Regions from separate parts of the Paenibacillus sp. J22FR21 genome, predicted to be linked through region 2. Evidence: riboswitches for the same ligand, from Rfam matches in the RefSeq annotation. Region 2 holds a riboswitch; each other region holds the start of a gene.
What was found. Region 2 has a riboswitch for ZMP and ZTP ahead of AC0YNS_RS19680 (bifunctional 5,10-methylenetetrahydrofolate dehydrogenase/5,10-methenyltetrahydrofolate cyclohydrolase). Riboswitches for the same ligand answer to the same signal wherever they lie in the genome.
Positions count from the first base shown of each region.

Region 1: it holds a riboswitch for ZMP and ZTP, as region 2 does, so the genes downstream of both, AC0YNS_RS25605 (DJ-1/PfpI family protein) here and AC0YNS_RS19680 (bifunctional 5,10-methylenetetrahydrofolate dehydrogenase/5,10-methenyltetrahydrofolate cyclohydrolase) in region 2, are expected to answer to the same signal.
Region 3: it holds a riboswitch for ZMP and ZTP, as region 2 does, so the genes downstream of both, rpiB (ribose 5-phosphate isomerase B) here and AC0YNS_RS19680 (bifunctional 5,10-methylenetetrahydrofolate dehydrogenase/5,10-methenyltetrahydrofolate cyclohydrolase) in region 2, are expected to answer to the same signal.

Region 1 is NZ_JBWDNJ010000008.1:139,815-146,603, forward strand. It holds gene AC0YNS_RS25590 (branched-chain amino acid aminotransferase) at 69-1,160, shown strand; gene AC0YNS_RS25595 (ferredoxin reductase family protein) at 1,272-2,558, shown strand; gene AC0YNS_RS25600 (DUF2306 domain-containing protein) at 2,622-3,263, shown strand; ZMP/ZTP riboswitch at 3,446-3,525, shown strand; gene AC0YNS_RS25605 (DJ-1/PfpI family protein) at 3,575-4,180, shown strand; gene AC0YNS_RS25610 (SDR family NAD(P)-dependent oxidoreductase) at 4,445-5,209, shown strand; gene AC0YNS_RS25615 (TetR/AcrR family transcriptional regulator) at 5,303-5,881, shown strand; gene AC0YNS_RS25620 (flavodoxin) at 6,147-6,608, shown strand; gene AC0YNS_RS25625 (hypothetical protein) at 6,608-6,784, shown strand.
Region 2 is NZ_JBWDNJ010000005.1:265,079-271,867, reverse strand. It holds gene AC0YNS_RS19695 (response regulator transcription factor) at 1-6, shown strand, start outside; gene AC0YNS_RS19690 (sensor histidine kinase) at 3-1,529, shown strand; gene AC0YNS_RS19685 (cyclodeaminase/cyclohydrolase family protein) at 1,558-2,187, opposite strand; gene AC0YNS_RS19680 (bifunctional 5,10-methylenetetrahydrofolate dehydrogenase/5,10-methenyltetrahydrofolate cyclohydrolase) at 2,190-3,053, opposite strand; ZMP/ZTP riboswitch at 3,149-3,234, opposite strand; gene AC0YNS_RS19675 (sensor histidine kinase) at 3,330-5,213, shown strand; gene AC0YNS_RS19670 (response regulator) at 5,188-6,789, shown strand, end outside.
Region 3 is NZ_JBWDNJ010000006.1:156,643-163,431, reverse strand. It holds gene spoIIR (stage II sporulation protein R) at 1-499, shown strand, start outside; gene AC0YNS_RS21720 (L-threonylcarbamoyladenylate synthase) at 591-1,757, shown strand; gene AC0YNS_RS21715 (manganese efflux pump MntP) at 1,975-2,535, shown strand; gene AC0YNS_RS21710 (low molecular weight protein arginine phosphatase) at 2,697-3,272, shown strand; ZMP/ZTP riboswitch at 3,412-3,494, shown strand; gene rpiB (ribose 5-phosphate isomerase B) at 3,612-4,079, shown strand; gene AC0YNS_RS21700 (TIGR01440 family protein) at 4,095-4,709, shown strand; gene AC0YNS_RS21695 (serine hydroxymethyltransferase) at 4,747-5,994, shown strand; gene AC0YNS_RS21690 (sugar phosphate isomerase/epimerase family protein) at 6,781-6,789, shown strand, end outside.

The DNA of each region.
Region 1 (6,789 bases), on a different contig from region 2:
TATATATACCTCAACAAGTTGTATTATGCAATCACCAATCATGAAAGTAAGGGAGTAGTGAATAAACCATGACAACAGCCAATAAAGCCGTTTCGATTGAACGCAGTCAGAACAAGAAGACCAAGCCAGCGCAGGATCAGCTTGGTTTCGGGATTTATTTTACGGATCACATGTTTGTAATGGATTATAGTGTCGAGCAAGACTGGCATAACCCGCGCATCACGCCCTACCAGCCGATCGTACTCGATCCGGCCGCGAAAGTGTTCCATTATGGACAAACTATCTTCGAAGGCTTGAAAGCCTACAAGACCGAAGACGGCGGCATTCAACTGTTCCGTCCGCGCGATAATTTTGCCCGTATGAACCGCTCCAATGATCGCATGAGTGTACCTGAGCTGGATATTGATGTGGCGATTGATGCTCTGGAGCAGCTCATTGCAGTCGATCAAGACTGGATTCCGGAGCTTGCAGGCACATCGCTCTATATTCGACCGTTCGTCATTGCTACGCAAGCGACGCTTGGCGTGTCTCCATCTGAGAATTACCAATTTATCATTATCATGTCGCCTGTCGGTGCCTACTATCCCGAGGGCATTAATCCGGTCAAAATCCACGTGGAATCCCAGTATGTTCGCGCAGTTGTGGGCGGCGTAGGTGAAGCGAAGACCGCAGGCAACTATGCCGCAGCCTTGAAATCGCAGCAAGCCGCTAAGGAGCAAGGCTATACGCAGGTACTTTGGCTCGATGGCACGCAGCACAAATATATTGAAGAAGTCGGCAGCATGAATGTATTCTTCAAGATCAATGGAACGGTTATAACGCCTGCACTGAACGGCAGCATCTTGGCGGGTATTACACGGAATTCGGTCATCCAACTCCTGAAGCACTGGGACATTCCTGTTGAAGAGAGAGTGCTGTCCATTGAGGAGCTTTATGAAGCGGGTCGTAACGGCACGCTGGAGGAGGCTTTCGGAACCGGAACAGCTGCGGTTATTTCGCCTATTGGAGAGATGAACTGGAACGGAGAGAAGCTCGTGATCAGCGAAGGCGTGACCGGGCAGCTCTCGAAATCCATCTATGACACGCTGACAGGCATCCAAACCGGTGCCGTTGCTGATCCGTTCGGTTGGGTGAAGAAAGTCGAATTCAGCGAGAAGTAATAATTGTGGCGGGGCGCGGCAGATATTCATCGTACTGTGAGATTTTTCGAGTGAGGTCTATGGTAGAATCAGAAGTAGACAAGGATTTCACTCGAGAAAAGGAGCACGTGCATGCTGCAGCCTCGCCATTTTCTAATCTTCTTGCTACCGCTTGTTAATGCCGCCGTGTGGATTGCTTTTCCACCTATGGATAATAGCCAACAGCCTGCGTTTTCCCAGCGTTATCTAGGCGAAGTAATTGGCTCTACAATGATGATGATGATGGCCTTCACTTTATTGCTCGCAACGAGATTCCGGGTATTGGAACGATTATTTGGCGGCTTGGATAAGCTGTATGTCGTCCATCGAAACGCGGGTATATTTGTGTTCCTGCTGCTCTTTCTTCATTTGCTTGTGATGCCGCTTAATCCTAATGAGATCCCGCCCGGACGAGCTCCCGGTTATATTGCATTTGGAGGTTTTGTCCTTCTCATTCTCCTTTCACTGGCACCGAGGATACCGGTGGTTCGGCGGATTGTGCGAATAGGCTACCGAGGCTGGCGAATCACGCATCGGTTTATCGGGCTCTTCTTCATTATCGGCACGGCGCATTCGCTGCTGGTTGATCCGCTCGTTCGAACGACTACCGTGCCGTTTACACTCTTGATGATTGCGATCGTTGTCGGGATAACCTCCTATTTATATACGGAGCTCATAGCGAGATTCGTAAGGCGAAGAGCGGCTTATAAAGTGAGCGAAGTACGGCAGTTGAGCGCAGGAGCAGTCGAGGTGACGCTCTTTCCGGAGAAGAAACAGCTGCGATTTGAAGCAGGGCAGTTTCTGTTTATCCGGTTCAAAGGAGACAGGGTGCTGTCCGAGTGGCATCCCTTCACCATCAGCAGCTCACCCAAGGAGTCCGGCCTCAGGCTGACGATTCGATCCGCCGGTGATTATACCGATTACCTGAACCGAAACTTGAAATCAGGCGCGCGAGCCGTTGTTGAAGGCGGTTATGGCACTATGGATTACCGCAAAGGCGATACGAATCAAATATGGATCGCCGGCGGTATTGGCGTGACGCCATTCCTTAGCTGGATTCGAGATATGCCGGAGCGTCTTCCCCATCATGTTGATTTCTTCTACACGGTGCGAACGAAAGAGGAAGCGCTGTTTCTGAACGAGATACGTGCAGCCGAGCGGCGGCACGATAACCTCAAGGTGCATGTCCACTATTCTGCGGAACAGGGGCGACTCACTGCCGAGCGTGTAGTCAGCACGATGCAGGGTAAGATGGCTGTGGCGGCAAAACAGATCTATATGTGCGGACCGGCTCCGATGCTTGCGGCGTTCCAGCTGGAATTTCGGCGTAGCGGCGTTCCCACGGGTTCGATTCACTATGAACAATTCCGGTTCCGATGAGCGCTGTGCGTGTGCGAAGGTCCGCGGCAGAGCTCTAATGTTGAAACGAGGTACAACTTAGCTATGCAGAAATCCAAAATTCTCTATCTGTGCATGCTGACGATTGCGATCGGCTTTATCGTATATGTGATCACCATCAATTTCTTCGTAGATCCCCAGGCGGATCGTTTTCTTAGTCACAAAATCAACTTAAAGCACTCTTTAAACAAGCCGGTTTGGCTTAATGTGATGTATGTTCATGTGGTTTGCGCGAGCATCGCGATGGTTGCGGGAGCGGTTAATTTTGCCTCGAAGGTTCAAACCCAATACCGGCGCGCCCACCGAGCGATCGGGTATGTTTATTTTGGCGTGATCCTTGTTGTGGTGCTAACTTCCGGCTACATGGCACCTTATGCGACCGGTGGCAAGCTGAACAGCGTTCCGTTTAACCTGCTGAGCATGCTGTGGACGGCCATGACGGTGATTGCGATCGTGAAAGTAAGACGAAAACAGCGCATCGCCCACCGGAATTGGATGGTCAGAAGCTACGCGTTCTGTTATACGAATCTGTGCATCCATGCGATTACGTACGTGGTTCACCAAGGATTCGGCGTATCTTACACGCACAGCTACACCATCGGCGTTTATGGGGCGATTCTGTTCCTGCTGCTTGCAGCCGAGTTCGTCATTCGGGTCGTATATGGGCGAAGGAGCAAGGGAATGTAGATCCAGTCATCATATAGATGGTCGGAGCAGTGGCTGAGGATTCACGGGGCTCTTTTCTGCAACATTTGTATTTCCCGAGCCGGTCTGGGGCGAACTATGCAGATGCGAGGCGGGCTCCCAGTGAATAGCCAGAACTTTCACGATTGATTTGCGAGAATATTCGGACTAAAATAAAGGTAGTATTCGGTGTGTGTGACTGGCGTAAACGTGGAGTACCACGAGGGAGCACATATTTCATATGCCGTACGCCTGGGCGAAGTGCTTGGTCTTTTGGACTGAGCACTTTTTATTATTTCATGGGAGATGATGAAATGGAGCAGGAGCAGGTGCGGCAGGCAAGGAATGTAGCGATTCTGATCTTTGATCGCGTGGAAGTGTTGGATTTTGCAGGGCCATTCGAAGCTTTCCTATCCGGAAGTAACTATGGCCGAGATTTGAACGTGTTCACCGTGGCGGAACACGATGGCCCGATTCAAGCGCTTGGCAACCTGAGCATTAACCCGGCTTACAACTTTCGGAACTGTCCGAAGCCGGACATTCTCGTCATCCCCGGAGGCCCGGGCACCAGAACCGAAATGCACAATACGGTCATGACGGATTGGATCCGTAAGATTGCGGGAGAAGCCGAGCTGGTGCTGTCCGTTTGCACAGGTGCGCTTCTTGTTGTGAAAGCACAGCTGGCAGATGGGTTGAAGCTAGCTACGAACCGGCTGGCGATGCATGAGCTTCGAGCAATAGCACCGGAATCGGCTGTTATTCACGAAGAAGCGCGTTACGTGGACAATGGGAAGATTATTCTGTCAGCCGGCGTTTCAGCAGGGATCGATGCGTCCCTTTATGTGATCGGTAAACTGCTGGGCGAGGAGCGCGCGCTTCTGGCAGCGAGCTTGATGGAATATGATTGGTCACGTTCCTAAAGAAATTGCACTAGTCCACAGCAGTGGGCTAGTTCTTAAAATAATTCTTTACTGATCGTTCTCAATATGCTAAGATGATCTCGTAAGCAAGAAGGAAGCAATCGAGCCATGAGATGCATTCCTTTTTTATTGGGAATACTAGAACGATCATTCCCGAAAGGTAAATGGAGTGTGGCTGCAGTACAATTTTTTTTAACCTTTTCGAGAACGATCATTCTCGAAAAAGGAAGCATAATAAAGCACATGACAAAGGAGCGATTCATAATGGGTAAATTAAACGGTAAAGTAGCATTCATCACAGGTGGTAACAGCGGGATCGGGTTTGCGACTGCGAAATTGTTTGTAGCCGAAGGAGCTAGAGTCGTCATCACAGGTCGTAATCAAGCTAAACTCGACGCAGCAGTGGAGGAGCTGGGCACGGCGAATAGCTTCGGCATTCAAGCCGAAACGACCGATCCGCAGAGCTTGGAGAAAGCAACAGCTGCAGCAGTCGAGAAATTCGGCCGACTGGACGTCGTATTCGCTAATGCCGGCATTGGTGGTCATACTCCACTGGGTGGAACGGAACTAGCCTTATTCCAAGAGGTTATGAACGTGAACGTGACAGGCGTATTCTTCACGGTGCAAGCTGCATTGCCTCACCTGAAGGAAGGTGCTTCGGTGATCTTGAATGGTTCAGTGCTTGCCAATGCAGGAAGCCCGGGATGGGCGGCTTATGCGGCGAGCAAAGCTGCAGTTGCCAGCATGGCTAGAGTGTTCGTATCCGAGCTGTCGCCGCGCGGCATTCGCGTAAATACAGTCGCTCCAGGTCCTACACGCACTCCGATCTGGGGTCAGCCGGAAGGGCTTGCGCAAATGGAAGCCAAACTCACACGATCGGTTCCGCTAAACCGTTTGGGTGAACCGGAAGAAATCGCAAACGTTGCTTTGTTCCTGGCTTCGGATGATGCTTCGTACGTGCAAGGCGCCGAAATCAGTGTTGACGGTGGCGGCGGCTCATCCCCGTTCGGTGCACCGGTATATCGATAAGTCAAAAAGTCGCCGGAGTAGAAGACACCTTGTCAGAGGATTCTTTACCGATTGTTCTCAATATGGTAAAATCGACTGGAAAGGGGTATGCTTATGGCTAGAGCGAAAGAATTCGAAGAAGACGTCGTACTGCTGAAGGCAATGAAGCTGTTCTGGGAGCAGGGCTACGAGAAAACATCGATTAATGATCTTGTCGAGCGTATGGGCATTCACCGCAGGAGCTTGTATGATACGTTCGGCGATAAACATATGCTATATCTAAGGGCCTTTGATCGGTACAAAACATTGACCAATAACCGACTTGGTGCCCTCATTCCGAACTCCACGCCTAGTCAGGCGATCGATTTCATATTCGATTACACGATTCAGGGCACAAGCGAGGATAACCCCGCCGGCTGCATGATGGTGAATATGGCGGTTGAGCTGGCTTCGATTGATCCCGAGGCAAGAGCCAGGGTGAGCGAAAGCTTCGATTATTGGGAGCAAATTCTTGTAGATGTTATTGGCAAGGGTCAGCAGCAAGGCGACTTTACGTCGAAGCGCAGCGCGGAGGAGCTCGCCGAAAGCCTGCACAACAATTTGCTTGGCTTGCGAGTGCTGACGCGATCACTTACGGAGAAAGACAAGCTTTACCGCATAGCCGATATGGCTAAGAGCATATTGTACCATTAAATGATTGTCCCGAAAGCCGGAACTCCTTTCTATATAAGGGGTTTCGGCTTTTTATATGGGGTTTCGCCGCACAAGTGAACCCCCCTTACCCTTGCAGAGTGTTCTCCAAATAGACAAACGTCATCATGGCATGGGAATTATTTTCAAAAGATTAATTGACAATGAGAATCATTATCAAATAATATGAGAGAGGAAATGCGGGGCGTAAGGAACGCATACCCAAGCAATGGACTATGGAGACATAGGGTAGAGGAGTGTTGTAGGCATGGCAAATGTACTGCTGGTTTATGCGAGCATGACAGGTAATACGGAGGATATGGCGGATGCAATTGCACAAGGCATTCGCGAGGCAGGCGGAACTCTCAAGGTTCAGATGGTGATGGATGCTGCTGCTGCCGACCTGGCGGCTTACGATGGTATTGTCCTTGGCGCGTATACGTGGGGGGACGGAGAACTGCCGGATGAGTTTCTTGATTACTATGGGCAAATGACCGGCTTGCAGCTGCAAGGTACTAAATCCGCCGTGTTCGGCTCCTGCGATTCCTCTTACTCTGCTTACGGAGTTGCTGTAGATATCTTGATGGATAAACTCAAGGAACTGGGCTCAGAGGTTGTGCTGGAAGGGCTAAAAATAGAATTCGGACCAAGCCCCGCTGAGAAAGAAATCTGTATACAGTTTGGCAGACAATTTGTCAGCGCGCTTGCCGGGGTTGGAGGAACTGTATAATGGGACTCCTATATAATCTGTATAAATCGATGCAAGAGATGGAGGACGATCGTTCGGATATGCGGAATCAAATCGAAAAGGCGGATACTCCACTATCGCTAATTGAGCTGCTCGCCCGACCTATTGGCGGCAGGGATGTAAATGAAGTCGCCCCAGGGAAAGAAACGACGAATTAACGCGG
Region 2 (6,789 bases):
GGATGATCCGGCGCAAGGGAATACGGTTTAAGATCTTCATGGTTACGGCGGCGCTGCTGGTCGTATCGGCCTTACTTATCTATTTAACCCTCTACTTCATGCTGCCGGGTTATTACAAGAACATCAAGCAATCCCGTCTGGAGAGCAGCTTCAGCGAACTGGTGAAACAGATCGACGGCGTGAGTGCGGCTGATGCCATTCCGCTGATGGCGAAGTTTGGTCAAGAGCATAATGCGGCGCTCATGATTCGTGATAAGGAGGGGCAGGGGTATTATATCCCGCCGAGTTATCGGGGAATGAACGGCTGGCTGTCCCGTAATGCGAGTTACCTTGGTATGCGAAAGCAGCTTGAAGCGGGTCGGGTGATCGATGGCCGTGAGATTACGAAAGGGCCCGGCGACGGTAATGGCGGCGGCCCGAACATGCAAATGCTGAGCGTCGATAAGACGATTAAATTCGCAGAAAGCGACGATCCTTACACCCTGTCAGTGGATGCCCCGCTGCAGCCAATCGGGGAAGCGGCCGATGTGATATTGCTATTCCTGCCGTATATGCTGATCCCGATTCTATTGATTGCGGTTGGCGGAGCGCTTATCTATTCCCGGCTAATCGCACGGCCGCTTCTCTCGCTTAATCGAGTGGCCAAACGGTTGGCCAAACTCGACTTCTCCGTTACGAAGCCTGCGCTGAACACGAAGGACGAGCTGGGTGAGCTGTCGTTTAGCCTCAGCAAATTAGCGGTTAATTTGCAGCTGACGATGGGGGAGCTGCAGGATGCGAACGCCCAGCTCAAGAGCGATATCGAGCAGGAACGTGAGCAGGAAGCGAAACGGCGGGAATTCGTGGCGACGATTTCCCATGAACTCAAGACGCCGATAACGGCGGTCAGCGGTCAATTGGAGGCGATGATTGCTAATGTGGGCTCCTACCGCGATCGGGACAGATATTTGCGCCAATCGTATACGATCATGCAGGATATGGATAAGCTTGTGCACGAGATTCTGGAGCTGTCCAAGCTGGAAAGCCGGGATTTCCGTCCGCTGATGCGCAAGGTGGATCTAACTGAATTGGTGCGGGAATCGATGAATAGTATGAGCTACTTGGCAGATGTCAAACATATGCAGCTGGAGGTTGAGCTGCCGGAGGAAGCGATGATTACGGCCGATGAGCGGCTCATGTCGAAGGCGGTATCGAACATTATTACGAATGCCGTTCAATATTCCGGGGATGCGGAGCGGGTCGTTGTTCGACTATCGGAAGAGGTGCCTGCTGCCAATGAGCAGCGTGATCCTTGTACCTGGTATAGACTTGAAGTGCTGAACACCGGTGTGCAGGTAGAGGAATCGAAGCTGCCTCGATTGTTCGAGCCTTTCTACCGGGCAGAGCAGTCACGCAGCCGCTCAACCGGCGGCAGCGGACTTGGTCTCTATATTGTCAGCAAAGTACTGGATGCTCATGGCGCTGAATATAGCATTGCCAATACGGCCGAAGGAGTGCGCTTCAGCGTAAGGGTGCAGGGAGCGGCTTGAGGGTGTAAAGGGAAGCAGGAACCGGACATTAGATTCTGTCGCGAACGACAGCTAATGTCCGGTTTTTGAGTTGTTCAATTTCAGCGATAAGGGCGGACCGTTTCGCTGCATAATGAGCCTTAATCCCTTCATCCTTCAGCGCCGCTAAATTGATCTCTACCGTTAAGAGCGCAGCTTGCGCGGCGGCTTCAAGCAGCACAGCACCGATTCCCAGGTCTGAGATGACATGCGCATTCGTGCAGGAAGCAATGCTTAGCGTCGACTGCAGCGCCGCGCTGCATACCTCCATCAGTCGGAGCGGGGCTTCGATGGCGGCAATGGTTGCGTCATGGAGCGCCTCTTGACGAAGCGATTTCTCAGCCTCGCTTTGCTTGGGCAGCTTCAGTGCAAGCATATAACCGTCAAAGGCTGCCATGTCGGAGGCGAGCATAGCTTCACATGAAGTGGATAGTCGGCTCATCTCGTTCAAGGTCGCATTGATTTCGAGACGAGCATCCGCGTATTTCTCCCCTTGCGAGAGATGTGCCGCCATTGCCGTCATGGCTGTGCCGAGCGCTGCGGCAAGTGCGGCTGCGCTTCCGCCGCCCGGCGTCGGGTCGGAGCTGGCCGCCTTCTCTAGGAAGCGGCGAATGGAATCATCCCACGTTACAGTAGACATCGTTACGCATCCCCTTTCAGAGACATCTGGATATCGATAGCTCTCATCAGATTGCGATACAGGATCGCCGTCGTTAAGGTGCCAACGCCACCGGGAACCGGCGAGACAGCCGCTGCCGCATCTCCCAGATCTGCAGCTGCATCACCGGTGATCGTACCATCGGCAAGCTCGTTAATACCTGCGTCGATGACCGTTAAGCCCGGATGCGCCATGTCCTTCGTAATCACCTCCGGCTTGCCAACCGCAACGATGGCGATTTCCGCATGCTTCAAATGAGCGCCTAGATCAGGCGTCCTGGAATGACAAACGGTCACGGTAGCATTCTCGCGTTGAAGGAGATGGAACAACGGCAGCCCGACCGTCTGCCCTCTGCCTACTAAAGCCACGTTGCGTCCTTCTAACTGGTACCCGTAATGCTTAAGAAGTCCGATGCAAGCCTGCGGCGTTGCGGGCTGCAACCCTTTATCACTACCGGTGTAAACCGCCAGCTTATTCGACGGTGTAACACCGTCGATATCCTTGGCAGGGGCAATGCAAGCCTCAATGGCAGCTGCCGATAGATGCGCGGGCAGAGGGAGCTCAAGCATGATGCCGTGAATGTCTTCATCCGCATTCAGCGCTGTGATGACGCGCTTCAATTCCTCTTCCGAGACATCGGTTCCGAAAGTATGGAGCTGAAACGATATGCCCAGCTTCTCGGCAATCTTCTGCTTGGAGCGTGCATAATAAGCTGAAGCAGGATCTCCTTCGACTAGTAGTGTCGCCAGAGAAGGCTGGTTTCCATTCTTCTTCCATTCCTCTACGCGGGCCGCTATTTCCGAATACATAAGCTCTGCCGCTTCTTTCGCTTTCAAGACAATGGCCATAGAGATCTTCTCCCTCAAATTGGAATTGAGTGACCTGCATGTACGAAAAAAAGCATTCGCGGGCAGGCTCGTCGCAAGACATAGCCAGCCGCAAATACTTCTCCCCAGGCGAACGGTGTATTTCGATCCGCATGCTCCCTCGTGGTTCATTCCACTGATTTCGCCAGTTGCATGCAGCGTTATTTTCCTAGAGTGTAGCATGCAGAGGTGTCTTTGAACAGGGCTGTGCTATAATGTTGCTGGATATTGGGAACATGCGAAAGGAGCAAAGCAACTGTGCTGATAAACTGGTTCTATCCCAATTGGCTGCGGAATCAAGTGATTCGCAACAAAATCATCGCCATTTATATTCCGCTTATCATTGTGCCGCTGCTTGTGCTGGGTTTTGCGTCCAACAGCATTTATACGAATGCGATCGTCGATAAGACGATCAGTAACGTGAGTGACAACTCCTCGCTGATCATCACGCGAATGAATGGGATCATGACGAATGCGGAGAGCTGCGCGAATATCTTGACGATTAACTTAAACCGCGTCATTCAAGACCATAACAAAGGGGAAATCAGCCGGGAGCGCTCGCTGCTGCTGTCGACCTTGATTACCAATCAGCTTAGTTTTGCGCTGCTCGTCTTCCCGGATGTCGAGAGCGCTGCATTCATTGATACCTATGGCACGATCTATGGCACCTCGGCTGCGATTGAGAACGCGGGTGAGCCGCAGCCGGAGACACTTCTGCAAACCGCAATGCTGAAGCGCATTCGGGAAACGACTGGTCAGAACATCTGGTTTCCGATGGATAAGAGAAACTTTCTTACACTCGGGGCAGATGAGCCGGTGCTTACGGTGGGTAAGAAAATCAACAACATCTACACCGGCCAGGAGCTCGGTCTGTTGGTGCTTAATGTGAAGGAACAATCGCTCTCGGCGATTTACAATAACATCGGTACGGACCAGAGCGGCAGCTACATGCTGACCGATCAAGCCGGAACGATCGTCTCCTCGACAGACAAGGAACAGCTGCTGAAGCCCGTTGAAGATCAGGCGCTGCGGCAGTGGATCAATGAGACGAACAGCGGCTCGACAATCGATCGGTTCCAAGGGGACAAGCTGCTTGTGATCAGCTCGGAGATGCCGAAGTTCGGCTGGAAGCTGATCTCCATGGAGCCGTTTAACGCGTTGACAGCAGATAATCGCAAAATCACGGCGCTCATTATGACGATCGGCTTCTTCTGCTTCTTGTTCGCGCTGATGGGTGCCGGCATTCTGAATCGACTCATTGCCAGGCCTATCGTGCTGCTGACCAAGTATATGAAGCTGGTGAAAGAAGGGAATCTTACCATCCAACTGCCGGTCAAATCGAATGACGAGCTGGGGCTGCTCGCATCCGGCTTTAATACGATGCTTACTCGCATTAATCAGTTACTGGATAATGTGCGGTTCGAGCAGAAGAAGAAACGGGAGTATGAGCTTGCTCTGATTCAATCTCAAATAAAGCCTCATTTCTTATACAATACGCTCGATGTCATTTATACCCTCTCGGAGATCGGGCGGGTCAAGGATGTGCAGCGCACAACCAAATCGCTCGCCGACTATTACCGGATCGTCTTAAGCCAGGGGAAAGAGGCGATTCCCCTTCAGGATGAGCTGCAGGGACTGCGCGATTATTTGGCCATTCAGCGAATTCGGTATGCCGATGTGTTTGATTACCAAATCGACGTGCAGCCGGAAGTGCTCTCCTGCACGGTGCTGAAACTGACGCTGCAGCCGCTCGTGGAGAATGCCATCTATCATGGCCTGAAGACGAAGGGGGAGTTTGGCCACCTCATCGTGACAGGCGGCATCGAAGGGCAGGATTTGCTGCTCACCGTGAAGGACGACGGAGTCGGAATTCCGCAGCACCGCCTGGAGACCTTGCTGCAGCCAAGCGCGGATACCGCCAAGACATCGGCAGTCGCGCCGTTGTCCGCTGCCGGAAATACGGGGAGCTCGTTCGGGATGCGCAGCGTGGACAGCCGGATTAAGTTGTATTTTGGCGAGGGGTATGGACTGACGCTGATCAGTGAACCCGGCGTGGGAACAGAGATACAAGTACGATTGCCAATGGAGCAGCAGGAAGAGACGGGAGGCGGCAAACATGTTGAATTTACTGATCGCAGATGATGAGTCGATCTTCCGCGAGTATTTGCGCACGGTGCTGGACTGGGAGTTATATGGCTATCGAATCATTGGTGAAGCGAAGAACGGGCTTGAAGCGCTCGAAATCGCCCGGAAGATAACGCCGGATATCGCGCTTGTCGATATTACGATGCCATTCATGGATGGGCTGGAGCTGGCTCAGCGTTTGAAGGAAGATTACCCCGGCATCAGCATCGTGCTGATCACGGGACATAATGAATTCGACTATGCGAGGCGTGCGCTGAAGCTCGGTGTCGAGGACTATATCTTAAAGCCATTCTCCAAGGATGAGCTGACGCTTACGCTGCTGAAGCTGCAGGAGCATCACCGCAAACAGAGGGAAGAGCAGTCGACGCATCTGAAGAATTTGCAGCTGATGAAGGAGAGCGTGCTGAACCGGCTGGTCAGCGGAGAATTAGCCGAACATGAGGATGTGCTTCTGCAGCAGCTCAGCTCCTATCAGCTGCGGCTGGATGCCAAAGCTTATGCGGTCGCTTGTATCGAGATCGATGAGATTGATCGCAAGTGGGGCGAGGTCAGCGAACGGCTGCTATGGAAATATGCCGTGACCAACATTCTTGCCGAAGCGATGGAGGATTCCGGCGGGAAGCCTGTTATCTTCAATGGACCGGAAGGGCGAATTATCTGTCTGTATGGCTTGGCGCACGGTGCTGGGGCTGCTGCAGTTACTTCGCAATCGCCGCAGCCGGAGCTTCCGAAGCTGGAGCCGTTCGAGAAGCTGTGCATGCTGATTAAGCGATATTTGAAACTCACGATTACGATCGGCGTTGGCCAAATCTATAGCGGAATTAGCGGCATACGCTGCTCTTACGAAGAGGCGCTAACGGCGCTGCAGAACAAGTTTGTGCTGGGTAATGACCGCGTCATCGCCTTCGGGCAGCATATCTCGAAGGAAGGAACAGGCGTGCAATATCCGCCGGAGCTTGGCGATGAGCTGCAGCTGCTGCTGCGTGCACAAGATGATGTGAGAATTGAGGCTAAGCTAAGCGAGCTGTTCCGGCTGATCCGGGAGAAGAAGCTGTCGATCGACTATACCTACGTAATCTGCATGAGCCTCGTATCGGTCTGTCTCGGTTATGTCAGCGAAGCGGGTCAGCCGATTGAGGATTGCTTCGGTGAGCATTTCTTCCCGTATCACGAAATCCGCGAGCTGGCCTCCATAGACGAAGCCGAGCGGTGGATGAAGGAGCTGTTCACCAAGGCCGTTCACTATACGAGGCGTTACAAGAAGACACGGTCGTCTATTATAGCCCAGGCGGCCAAAACCTTCATCGAAGAGCAATACGGCGATGCCGAGCTTGGCGTAGAGAAGGTTGCCCAGCATGTGTTCATCAACGCCAGCTACTTGCGCGCCGTGTTTAAGAAAGAGAACGGGATGACCGTCACGGATTACATTACGCATATTCGGATGAATAAAGCGAAGGAGCTGCTCGGAGCAGGCAACCGCAAGCTGTCGGATATCGCGGAGAGTATCGGATACAGCGACGGCAGCTACTTCAGCAAAAGCTTCAAGAAGTTCTTCGGTTGGTCGCCGAGCGAA
Region 3 (6,789 bases), on a different contig from region 2:
CTGGGTGGCTGGTCCGCAAACAATCGAGGAAGCGCGTGCCACAATCCGCAATCATATGAGCGACATCGAAGGCATTATTTCGGCCGAACTCAGCTCGCGCGGTTTTCACTATGGATTCCAAGCGGAACTCGGCCAAGTGCCGTTTCCAACTAAAATATATGGCACGCAAGTGTACCCTGCCGGTAACTACGAAGCGCTTCGCATCACGCTCGGTGCTGGTGCCGGACAAAACTGGTGGTGCGTACTGTTCCCGCCGCTCTGCTTCGTGGATGCTGTGAGTGGGGAAGCGTCAACTCCGGCGGTAGCTGCAACAGCAAGTGTAAGTGCCAAAGCAGACAACGATGCAAAAGTAACCTCAGTCGCGGCAGATGCTCCTGCCCAAGATAAAGCTTCCGATCAAGATGTTCAAGCAGGTGAAGCGAAGCAGCCGGAAGTGAAGTTTTTTCTGTGGGAAATCATCAAGTCGATCTTGAGCTTCTTCCGCAGCCTCTTTAGCTAACAATTAATAAAGCTCAATCGCGCACCTCGCGATTGGGCTTTTATTGTATGGGAGAGGGCTGTTTGGATGGCGCTTGGCGGCGTATGGTATAATGGGGCAAAACAAAGCAGAAGCTGGGGATACGACATTGACCATCCATCTACGAAAAACATTACTCTGGGAAGTGGACAGCCACCACCCGCGTGACGGTGAACTTAACGAGGCTGCAGCTTTGCTGCGAGAAGGCGGGACCGTTGCTTTTCCGACTGAAACGGTCTACGGGCTAGGGGCGGATGCGAGGAGTACGGCAGCGGTTGAACGGATTTTTGAGGCAAAAGGGCGCCCCTCCGACAATCCGCTAATCGTTCATATCTCGGATCGCAAGCAGCTGGAGGAGCTGACACTTCCGCTGGAAGGAGAATCGTCCATGCTCGCTGAGCGGCTCATGGATCGTTTCTGGCCGGGGCCGCTGACGATTGTGCTGCCGGTGAAGCCTGGGGCTGTTTCGCCACGGGTTACAGCCGGACTTGCTACCGTTGCGGTGCGGATGCCTGCTCATCCTGTGGCGCTGCAGCTTATTGCTGCTTCGGGTTGTCCGCTGGCGGCACCAAGCGCGAATCGCTCCGGCCGTCCGAGTCCGACACTGGCCTCCCATGTGCGAGATGACCTGAGCGGCCTGATCGACGGTATTGTCGACGGCGGCGCTGCAGGTGTAGGCCTTGAATCGACCGTCGTCGAGGTTGACGGCGATCTTGTGCGGATCTTGCGCCCCGGCGGCGTGACGGCCGAAGCACTGCGCGAGGTTGCGGCGCAGGTCGATTTCGACGCGGTTGCCGCGCCGGGCGCCGGCATGGAGGCAGCCGCTGCTGCGCCATCAGCGGCGGAAGCTCGCGCTGCGGAAGCGCAGGCGCCGCGCTCGCCCGGCATGAAATATGCGCATTACGCCCCGCAGGGGCTGATGCACTTGGTCAAAGGCGACGCTGACGCCGTCTCCGCCTATATTCAGGCGGAGGCCAGCGCAGCGAAAGCGCGCGGCGAGCGCACAGGCGTGCTCGCCTTCGCCGAGCATGCTGCTCGGTACGACGCCGACTGCGTGCTCGTCGTCGGCAGCCTGGCGCAGCTGGAAACGGCTGCGCACGGCCTCTATAATGCGCTGCGCGAGTTCGACAATCGCGGCGTACAGCGCATTTGGGCCGAGACCTGCTCGGAGCAGGGGATCGGCCATGCGCTCATGAACCGCTTATCCAAAGCGGCCGGCCACGCGGTGGTCCACGTCTAGCGACGGCGCTTGCCGTGCTCCAGCTACGCGGTTGCTCTCACCGCGCCGGGCCTAGCGAATCCGCGCGCACCAAGCGCCACCGGTCCAGCCTTAACCGCATCACCCCGCCGCAGCCCGTGCCACCGGCCCTTTCGCGCGCCTAGCGCCTCCCCAAGGTCATCTTTCCAATCTTGTCCGCATATGCTTGTGGAGAGGTTGCGGACAAGGAGAGGATGAAATGGTTGAGGCGGGCATGCATGCCGGACAATTGCTGACGCTGCTGATCATTGCTGTGGCACTAGGGATGGATGCTTTTTCGCTGGGTATCGGCATTGGGCTCAAAGGCATTCGGCTGCAGGATATAGCAAAGCTTAGCGCGATCATTGCGCTTTTTCACATGATCATGCCGCTCATGGGCATTTTCACGGGTAAATATGTAAGTACGCTGCTTGGCGGCGTTGCGACGACTGCGGCAGGTGCGCTGCTGCTGCTGCTCGGCGGCCATATGATCTACAGCTCGCTGCGCGGCGACGCCGTAGAGTCGATCGACTATCGCAGTTCATGGGGGATGCTGCTGTTCGCGTTAGGCGTGAGCGTGGATTCCTTTTCCGTCGGCATCTCTCTTGGCATGTTCGATACGGACATGCTGCTGACCGTACTGCTGTTCGGCGTTGCCGGAGGGATGATGTCCGTATTTGGACTGCTGCTCGGTCGTAAGGTGGGGACAAGTCTCGGCGGGTACGGGGAAGCGTGCGGCGGCGTCATCTTATTTACATTCGGCTTGCTGTTCCTGTTCTGACCTTCCGGCACACGCACGCTTACGAATCATACAGCGATTCGTTAGCGCGAAACGAAATACGGCATAGCAATCTTGCGTCAGCATCATTTTCTTCACCAATTCACCAATTCACCAGTTCACCATATCCCAAACCACACCTACGAAGAGGAGCGAAATCAATCGTGAAACGGATTCTATTCGTGTGCACCGGCAATACTTGCCGTTCACCAATGGCTGAAGCGCTGCTTCGGGCGATGTCCCAGCAAAGGGGCATGCAGCTCGATATTCGTTCCGCAGGCGTGTCCACGATCGATGGACTGCCTGTTTCCAATCATGCACGGACAGCGCTGTCCAATCGTGATATCGCGCACAACGGCACCTCAAAAGCGCTCGAAGGCGGCTCGATTGCGTGGGCTGATCTTATATTGACGATGACTGCCAGCCATAAGAGGCAGCTGCTGCAGCATTTTCCGGCTGCGGTGGACAAGACGCATACGCTGCTCGAGTTCGTGAATACGGACCCCAAGGTGCTCTCGGACATCGCCGAACTGGAAGGGCTCTATTCGACCTGGCAGATCAAGCAAGCGCTGGGCCAGCCGCTGACTCCGCAGGAGCGGTCCAAGCTCTTAGAGCTGGAGCGGCAAATTCCCAGCTTCGATGTGGAAGATCCTTTCGGCGGATCGCTGGCCATGTATGAGCAGAGTGCGACCCAAATCGAAGCGGCGCTGGGCCGTCTCCTGGACCGACTGAAGGGATAAGTTTGATATTATTTCTGTAAATTTCCCTCTCTTTTCTTTGCGCCACAGAGAGTGCTTCCAAAGGATGGCAGATGCCGTTTCTTGCCGGCAACGATTGATTTTGAGGCCGAAATCCGTTATGATAAAAGCAACTAAAGACGGTTTCCGATGTAACTGGCGACGAAAGTGGGTTAAACCACGGTGGAGCATCGGATCATACGGCCGGTCGCCTGGGCAAAGAGCAGCGTGCATTATGCATGCTTGCTCTTTTTTCGTCTTTTTCGGCGAAATCAGGTATACTAATGCCATTGTGAATCGACAATTTCCGCCATGTGCGGTTCTATTGGGAGGAAAATGGATATGAAAATCGCCATCGGCGCAGACCACGCGGGCTACCGCTTGAAAGATGAGCTAGTTCCGTTTATCAAATCGCTTGGTCACGAGATTGAGGACGTTGGCTGCGATTGCGACCAGTCCGTAGACTACCCGGATTATGCTCTTCCTGTTGCGGAGCTTGTTGCACAAGGCAAGGCAGAGCGCGGCATTCTCATCTGCGGCACTGGAATCGGCATGTCCATCGCGGCTAACAAAGTCAAAGGCATTCGCTGCGCGCTCGTGCACGATATGTTCTCGGCCAAAGCAACCCGCGAGCACAACGATACCAATGTACTGGCCATGGGTGAGCGCGTTATTGGTCCCGGCGTGGCCCAAGAGATTATCCGGATTTGGCTCGAGACCCCGTTCTCTAGTGGCGAGCGTCATATCGGCCGTGTGAACAAAGTAATGAAGCTTGAAGCAGACTTCGCCGATGCGGCGAAATCTGAGTAAGGGGCGTACCCGGCGATGAGCGACCAAGACCACGGAATAAACAGCATGGATTCGGCAAAGCTGACCAAGGATGTAGAAACCATAGTCCGCGAGCTTGCAGCCGCGTCCGGCATTCGCCAAGGACAGCTGCTCGTAATCGGCGTGTCTACCAGCGAGGTGCTCGGACAGCGGATCGGTACATCAGGCACGATAGAAACGGCAGCTGCGATCTATGCGGGGGTCGAGAAGGTGCGTCAAGACTTGCAGTTTTATCCGGTTTATCAGTGCTGCGAACATCTCAACAGGGCCCTTGTCATGGAACGGGAAGCTGCCGAGCGGTATGGCTTAGATCTCGTTTCGGCAATCCCTGTGCGCAAAGCCGGCGGTTCGATGGCAGCCTACGCGTTCCAAACGCTGCAGGATGCCGTGCTGACCGAGACGGTTCAGGCACATGCGGGCATCGATATCGGCGACACCTTCATCGGCATGCACTTGAAGCGTGTTGCGGTACCGGTGCGACCAACGATTCGAGCAATCGGATCCGCGCATTTAACGATGGCTTACACCCGTCCGAAGCTAATTGGCGGGGAACGTGCGGTTTACACGCGAGAAGCGGCTGGCCCGGCAACATCTGCTGGCACTTGCGACTAACGAATATACTTATTTATCTTGAGGAGGACTCATCAACATGGAAAACCTACGTAAACAAGATCCGGAAATCCTGAAAGCCCTAGGCCTGGAACTTCAGCGCCAACGCGACAACATCGAGCTTATCGCATCCGAGAACATCGTTTCCGAAGCGGTATTGGAAGCAATGGGCACTGTGCTGACGAACAAATACGCAGAAGGCTACCCGGGCAAACGTTACTACGGCGGCTGTGAGCATGTCGATATCGCGGAAGATATCGCACGCAACCGTGCCAAAGAATTGTTCGGTGCCGAGCACGCGAACGTTCAGCCTCACTCCGGTGCACAAGCGAACATGGCTGTTTACCTGGCAGCTCTAAACCCGGGCGACACGGTTCTTGGTATGAACCTGGCGCATGGCGGTCACTTGACGCACGGCAGCCCGGTTAATGCATCCGGTCTTCTGTACAACTTCGTGGCCTACGGCGTTAACGAAGAAACATTTACAATCGACTATGCAGAAGTGCGCAAGCTGGCGTTCAAACACCGTCCGCGCATGATCGTTGCAGGCGCATCGGCTTACCCGCGCATCATCGATTTTGAAGAAATGGGCCGTATTGCTAACGACGTAGGCGCATTGCTCTTCGTTGACATGGCGCACATCGCAGGTCTGGTAGCTGCTGGCTTGCACCCAAGCCCGGTTCCACATGCACACTTTGTAACAACAACTACGCACAAAACGCTTCGCGGACCTCGCGGCGGTATGATCCTTTGCCGCAAAGCATGGGCGCAAGCGATCGATAAAGCAGTATTCCCGGGTTCCCAAGGCGGACCTCTGATGCACATTATCGCGGCAAAAGCAGTAGCTTTCGGCGAAGCGCTTCAGCCTTCGTTCAAAGAATACGGCAAGAACGTTGTCGACAACGCAAAAGCGCTTGCTGACGCTCTTATTGAGAAAGGCATCAACATCGTTTCCGGCGGTACCGACAACCACTTGATGCTGATCGACCTTCGCAACCTGAACATCACAGGTAAAGATGCGGAGCACGTTCTGGATTCCGTTCAAATCACAGTCAACAAAAACGCGATTCCGTTCGATCCAACGAGCCCGTTCATCACAAGCGGTATCCGTATCGGTACGCCTGCAGCGACATCGCGCGGCATGGGCGTAGACGCAATGGCTACAATCGCAGAAGTCATCGCCATGACGCTCAAGAATCCGAAGGACGAGTCCGTTCTGGAGAAAGCACGCGGTATGGTAAGCGACCTCGTGTCGCAATACCCGCTTTACCCGGGCATGACTTACTAATATCGACTTGGCAAAATCACAAAAAGGTGGCAAAGGGTTCATCCCTATGCCACCTTTTTGTGCGTTCCGTGGGGTTCAGTCCTGTGCCGCCTTTTTGCGTTCAGCACCATGCATGCCGCGGAGCCGGAATCATTAGTCAGGTGAGAGGGGAGCGCTGCTGCACTCCTGCCACCGCACGTTCAACTCTAACGAACCGTAGAGGTCTTATTTCGCCGTTTTCCCCCGATTTAAAATTCTAACGAACCGCACAGGTCTTATATCACCTCAATCATGCTCGATACCGCCATTTCCGACGAAATAAGCCCCCTGTGGTTCGTTAGAATTTTAGAAGACCCTATTTCCGCAAAATAAGACCTGTACGGTTCGTTAGCGAGAGTGAAATTGAGAGTGGGAGTGGAGGTGAGGTGAGGTGAGGGTACGAGTGAGTAACCACAGCAACTAGCTTGCCAACACCGCCGCCTGATACACAATTTCCCCGCTCGAACCCCTTGCTCATTTTCCTAACTGTCGCTCCTGCTACACCACAACTCATCGCCCCAACTATCGCGATCCGCAGTCCCGCCGCATACTGTTCCATCTGTAGCAACCCGCAGTCCCGCTGCTCGATCTCTGTCCTGCTACTGCCCTGCCGACCATGCAAATTACTCACACTAATCATCTAGCTTTTGTCGATTAATTTATGTTGCAATCGCTTTCTTTCTGGTTATATAGTGGGAGTGCGGGTAATCCGAAACGTTTCGGAATGGCTAGCCATAATAGGATGAAGACGAAGGAGTCGAACCGAACATGAAACTT